One region of the Lactiplantibacillus sp. DA1 genome, then DNA from elsewhere that is predicted to be linked to it. Evidence: predicted binding sites of a transcription regulator. Region 1 holds the regulator's gene; the other holds the start of a gene.
What was found. Region 1 encodes NrdR, which represses ribonucleotide reductase genes. Its sites were predicted from a motif close to ACACNATATATNGTGT; they were not measured.
Positions count from the first base shown of each region.

Region 2: a site for NrdR is predicted at 1,526-1,541, ahead of RXV91_RS00830 (deoxynucleoside kinase). Genes of this name have one in related genera too.

Region 1 covers NZ_JAWHTQ010000004.1:192,822-196,248, forward strand. The annotation lists gene mutM (bifunctional DNA-formamidopyrimidine glycosylase/DNA-(apurinic or apyrimidinic site) lyase) at 1-506, shown strand, start outside; gene coaE (dephospho-CoA kinase) at 516-1,109, shown strand; gene nrdR (transcriptional regulator NrdR) at 1,151-1,666, shown strand; gene RXV91_RS08005 (DnaD domain protein) at 1,688-3,091, shown strand; gene dnaI (primosomal protein DnaI) at 3,095-3,427, shown strand, end outside.
Region 2 covers NZ_JAWHTQ010000001.1:167,136-170,562, forward strand. The annotation lists gene serS (serine--tRNA ligase) at 1-556, opposite strand, end outside; gene RXV91_RS00830 (deoxynucleoside kinase) at 839-1,474, opposite strand; gene RXV91_RS00835 (D-alanyl-D-alanine carboxypeptidase family protein) at 1,756-2,529, opposite strand; gene RXV91_RS00840 (amino acid permease) at 2,906-3,427, opposite strand, start outside.

The sequences.
Region 1 (3,427 bases):
ACAACGATACGCGTAAGTTCGGGCGAATGACGCTCGTGCCGACCGGTGAAGAAAACACGGTGGCGGGATTGCGGACAATTGGCCCGGAACCCGTTGCTGAACAGTTAACACTGGCTTATATGACGACCACTTTTGGCAAGTCGAACAAGATGATCAAACCATTATTATTGGATCAAAGTAAGCTTGCGGGCATCGGGAATATTTATGCGGACGAAACGCTATGGATGAGCAAGATTCATCCAATGCGGCCCGCTAATTCGCTAACCGCCGATGAGATTGCAACGTTGCGCCAAAACATTATTGATGAAATGGCGATGGCAATCAAAGGCCATGGGACCACCGTTCATTCGTTTTCAACGGTGTTTGGTGAGGCTGGTCAGTTTCAAAATCACTTACACGTCTATGGCCGTGAGGGTGAGCCTTGTGAGCGGTGTGGCACGATTATTAAGAAAATCAAAGTGGCGCAGCGGGGAACGCATTTTTGTCCGCTAGAACAGCAGTTGTAGGTGGTTGGGATGACAAAATTGATTGGATTGACTGGTGGTATTGCGACTGGCAAGTCGACCGTTTCAAAATTATTAGCGGCCAGGTTGCCAATTGTCGATGCTGATAAAATCGCGTGGCAGGTTGAAGGACCAGGCCAACCGACGACCCAAAAGATTGTGGCGCACTTTGGTCACCAAGCAGTGCTGGCAGACGGGCGGCTGAATCGGCCATGGCTTGGCCAGTTGGTTTTTAACGATGCTCAAGCTTTACAAGCCTTAACCGCAATTACACGGTTACCGATTCAGTACGCGATGTTCGAAGCGATTGTCGCGGCAAACCAGCAACAGCCCGACGCAATTATTTTAGATGTGCCGTTGTTATTTGAAAGTGGCTGGCAACATGTTTGTGATCAAGTGTTGGTTGTGACGGCACCACCAGCCGTAGTATTGCAGCGGTTAATGGCACGTAACCACTTATCGCAACAGGCGGCTCAGGCACGAATTGACAGCCAAATGCCACTCGCACAGAAGGTCGCAAGGGCTGACGTTGTCATTGATAACGGGGCCAACATTGATAAAACTAAAGCTGCCGTGTTAAAATGGCTGAAAACTATTACTAATTAAATGAAAACTGATTATTAGTTGTTACAAGGGGTGAGAAGTCTATGCAATGTCCACATTGTCATCATAATGGCTCCCGCGTGGTTGACAGTCGACCAACTGATGATGGTCGCGTGATTCGACGGCGCCGGGAATGCGAAAACTGTGGGTTCCGGTTCACAACATTTGAACGGGTCGAAGCCACGCCGTTATTAGTCATTAAGAAAAATGGTGCCCGCGAAGAATTCAATCGTGAAAAAGTCTTGCGCGGAATTATTCGCTCGGCCGAGAAACGGCCCGTTAGCATGGAAACGATGACCGGGGTCGTTGATGATGTTGAAAATAAGGTCCGGTCACTGGGTGAAAATGAAATTTCAAGCCAAGTTATCGGTGAGTATGTCATGGAACAATTGGCAGATATTGACGAAATTTCGTACATTCGTTTTGCCAGTGTTTACCGGCAATTCAAGGATATGCACGTCTTCTTGAATGAACTCCAAGATATGATGGAGCGTGATAAGGTCAAACTGGCAAAACCGTCAGCGAAGACGACCCACGCACCTAAACGAAAAAAAGATTAGTGAAAAAGAATGGTGAACAACATGCCAAATGATGAACCCTTAACACCCAAAACTGGGTTAGTGGTCCCGCAAGCACCAGCGCTTAGTGCGGCGCAACAAGCTGTATTGGCGGAATTATACTTGCCACTGATGGGGCCATTGGCATATAGCTTGTATGCGGCGTTACGTAGCTTACAGAGTAGCGAGAATGAGCTGAGCAATCGACGCAGTCACGCGGAACTACTTGGCATCCTAAATGTGGACTTGCCGACGGTGTTAGCGGCTCGGCGTAAACTTGAAGCAACTGGCTTGTTGCGCAGCTATTATCAACAAGATGAATTGGGTGCCATGTACATTTATCAATTACAAGCACCATTACTGGCGTTACAATTCTTTGCGGATGATCTATTGAGTGTCCTATTGTTAGATACGGTCGGTGAGTTACGTTATCAACAACTTGCTGGCAGCTTTGCAGCACAGCCGATTGACTTGACGGCTGCCAAAGACGTGACGGCAAATATCTTAGATGTGTTTCACGTTGATAGTCAAAAAGTTACGACGCCACCTCTTTCAGTGCAAAAGGTGCGCGCCCAATTGGCGGCCAATGAACCGGCCGAGGATCACTCGCCCGTGCTCAGTGACGATGACTTTGACTGGCAATTGCTAGGACAAATCTTGAAGCAGAACTATGTTGATCTTAAGCAAGTCGCGAGTTCACGGCAACTGATCATTACGGAAAGTCGAGTCTACGGCATCAGTGAGATTGAGATGGCTAAGTTAATCAGCGAAGTGGCTAGTTTGACAACGGGTCAGTTTGATGAAAACCAATTAAAACTATTGATTGCGCGACGCTATGAACGGCCGGCAGTTCCGAGTCAACAGGTCGCAACGGAAGTACCGGCTGCAACGTCGGCCACTAAGGATACCAAGACTTCAGCGCAACTCTCAACGGCTGAGCAGCAACTCGTGACGTATGCTAAGCAGACAGCACCGTATGAGTTTTTGACGGCTTTGAAACAGGAGAAACACGGTTTTGTGACGAGCGGTGAGAATCGATTAGTTCATGATTTAATTGGTCGGGGGGTATTACCCAATGCCGTCATCAACATGGTGATCTACTACTTATTGCAAAATCGGGAGTTAGCTGCCCTTAATCGTAATTTGCTAGAAACAGTCGCCAATGATTGGCAACAACACGACATTACGACGCCGGAAGCGGCTTTGGTGTACTTGAAGCAACGTAAACAGCCGAAATCAACACCGACGCGGCGCAAGAACAAGCGACCGACGCGTAAGGAGATTATGCCAAAGTGGGCCCAACAACAGCAACAGACTGAGCGTGGTAAGCAACCAGCTCAGACCGGCAAACAAATTACTGCTGCCCAACGCAAACAGCTTGCTGATCGACTAGCAAAGCTTGAGACAAATTCGGAAAAGGAGGACTAAAACATGGAGAATATCTCAGAAACACTCCGGATGTTAATGAATCGGAAAAACTTGAATCATCGGTATGAGGCGTTAATGACAGCTGTGTACCAAGATCCAGATGTTCGCCAGTTTTTAGCTGCTCATCAAAACGAATTATCTTCGGATGCGCTAGAACGTTCAGCGGCTAAATTATATGAATTTTGTGAAGAGAAACGTAAAATTGCGCGCCATGAACCGACACAAGCGCCGGGTTATCAGCCCGCATTAGTGATGAGCAATCATTTGATTGATATTGCTTATCAGCCAACGCCACAACTCCAAGAGCAGCAGGCTGCTCATGAATTGCAGCAACGA
Region 2 (3,427 bases), on a different contig from region 1:
CATGTTGATCTAAGAAGAAATTGTAAACGGCCCGTTCCAACTTGGCACCATCGCCAACATAGTACAAGAAACGGCTGCCTGAAACCTTCGCACCACGTTCGAAGTCCAAAATTCCTAAGTCCTCACCGATATCCCAATGCGCCTTAGGTGTAAAGTCAAAGTGTCGTGGCGTACCAATTCGACGTAATTCAACGGCGTCTTCCTCTTTCAAGCTTACTGGTACATCTGGATGTGGCATGTTAGGTAAATGTGCAGCCATATCCTGAACTTGGGCATCAACTGTCCGGCGTTGTTCATCTAAAGCCTTAACATCCGCACTAACCTTTTGCATTTCTGCAATTTCCGCACTGGCATCTTCTTTATTACGCTTCTTCTGTGAAATTTCACCCGAAACTTGATTCCGAGTTGACTTCAATTGTTCACTTTTGGCAATCAGCTCACGACGTTGTTCATCGGCAGCTAACAAATCATCGATATCACTAGCGGCAACACCCCGATGACCAAGTTGTTCCTTCACAAAATCTGGATTTTGACGAATCATCTTAACATCTAACATAACGACGTCTCCTTCACACTATTTTATCGTAAATAAAAACAGTCTCTCCTCCCAATTGGGACGAAGAGACTGCGATTCGCGGTACCACCCAAGTTCAGGATCATCATTAATCCCACCCTTAAACGGATAACGGCCGTGCCGTGCAGTATTACCTGCCCACATTGTCGCGCCGGAGTTTCGACTACCGGTTCACACCACCCACCGGTTCTCTGAACGTCTACTTAAAACGCGCCGTGTTTAATATTCACTGTCTACTATAGAACATTGGCCCCAAAAAGGCAACTAGCCTAAACTAGCAACTTTATCGTCAATCAATCGAATAACTTCTTGACGAGCGTCCGCATCAGCCACGAAATCAAGTTGATCACCATCGATCTGCATCTTCGGGCTGTGGTCATAGTTAGCATACCAATTCGTGTAGCGTTCATTTAAAGTCTGATAATATTTATACAAATCTGGATCTTGATCGATTTGTTCGTAAGAACGGCCCCGCTTTTGGATTCGCTTGAGCATCGTATCAAAAGAAATATTAATATGAATCAATAAATCTGGACTCTTTTGGTGCGACGCTTCTGGTAATTCCTGCATCATGTTATCTAGCAATGAATCATAAATGTCAACTTCGGTATTCGTTGCCCGACCCAGATCACCATTTAAATGGAACAATAGTGAGTCTTCAAAGATCGAACGATCCAAGACGTCCAAATCGTTAGCAAAAGCTGATTTAATACTATCCAACCGTTTATTCAAAAAATAGATTTGCAATAAGAACGCGTACTTCTTAGGGTCCTTATAAAATAACGGCAAAATGGGATTATCATCAACTGACTCGTAAAACGCTTTAGAACCAAAATGGTTGGCCACTAACTGCGTTAAACTCGTCTTGCCGGCACCGATTGTTCCTGACATTACAAGCATGGGGCGTCTCTCCTTTTAATCACGTCAAAATTTTGATTATCTCTAAAAGCAACACTACATATTGTACGCACCCCCGTCTCAAAATGCAATATCTGGTGAGTCAATTCATCAAAAAACTTCTAGGCTTATTCAAACGGGAATAACATGGCCCAGTAACTAAGCTCACTGATTGCCACGTTGCAACCACCGTTTGTGACAGGCCAGTATGAACATAAAAGCACGTTAGTTAGTTCCTAACGTACTTCCATGGTATTCTGCTGATTTAGCTATCGCATTGCATTTTACTTAGCGGCTTTTTCTTTAGCCTGTAACAAACTAACGTATTGTTCTAGCGTTAAGTTGTGCTTGGTCATAAATTGAGCACTGGCTTTACCGACATAACGAAAATGCCAAGATTCATAATCGATTCCCGTCGACTGCTGACCTTCCTTGGTAAATCGCAATACAAAACCATAATCCGCTGCGTGATTGATCAACCATTGTTGCCCCTTATCCTTATCTGAAGAAGATAGCAACTGATTGCCGTGCGTGCTATACCAATGTGTATTCATGATGTCGGCAGCTAAGCCCGTCTCATGCTCACTACCACTAGGAACGGCTACGTATTCTTTCGTCAGCTTCAACGCTTCTTTAGCCGTCTTACCTTGATTTTCATAAGTTTGAATCGATTGATTCCAAACTTCTTTTTGGTACGCCACGGACCGATAACCTGAGACCAAAGTTGCGGGATAACCAGCTTTCTTAGCACCTGCTAAGAAAGCTTCTAACGGTTTGACAATTGAACTACGAACTTCAATACCGTCAACACTTGACTTGCCAAACGTCATTTCAGAACGCTTATGCCACTTATTAACGACTACTAAGTCGCTATCCGTTGACTTAACGCCCTTCGGCAACGCCCTAATCAACCGTTGCCGCTTCGTTTGCGTTTTGGTAGTCCTGGCACTAGTACTGCTACTGGCGCGCTTAGCTGTCGACTGATTCGTACCACAACCACCCAACACTCCTACCAATGACACTAACGCTAATCCTGTTACCAAATTTCTCTTTAACATCTCTCTCGCTGCCTTTCTCAATTCAGCTTAGCATAGTCATATCGGACTAGCTCATTCTTAAGGTCATGTTTGCGAATTTTTAATGATTCCACTGTCTTTTTCCTTTATCAAATTACCATAAATATCAATTAATCGCATCTTAAATCTGGTGGCCAATTAAAATTTCAATAGCACTAGTCTCAAATATGACCTTAGATTTTGAGCACCTTTATAAAACGTCCCCCACAACGATACGCGATCAGCGTCCCAGGTCACTTAGACCATCTCAAAAGTTGTCGTCAATCAAGCCCAAATCATGAAAGATTCCATAAAAAAATGCGCTTGACCATTAAACAGGCCAACGCACTTTTGCAATCAACAAAGCTTAATTAGTTCATTATTTTTTATGATGATGCTTGCGGGTTAAATCAACCTTATCCAACGGAATCATCTTCGTGTGATAGCGAAGTTTGTAATAGACATACAAAATGATAAACAGTGGGATGCTCATATAGGTGACCCCAATGGCTTGCCAATCAAGGGTGGCAAACGAATGTAAGTCTTGACCGATAATAACCACTAAGCACAAGATAAAAGCAAACCACGGTCCAAATGGGAACCACTTCGCATGATACCGTAACTCACTCAGTTGATGGCCCTGTTTGACAAAGGCCTTCCGGAAACGCAAGTGTGAAACGGCAATGCCTAACCAAGCGATAAACCCAGTTAACCCACTAGCTGAGACAAGGAAAATATAAATCCGTGCGCCAAACAAACTTGACAAGAACGTTAGTAAGCCAATTACCGTCGTTCCCAGTAAAGCCATTACTGGAATCCCCCGACGATTGACCCGGCCGAACGTTTTGGGCGCATAACCTTGTAATGACAATGAGTATAACATTCGGGTTGACGCGTACAT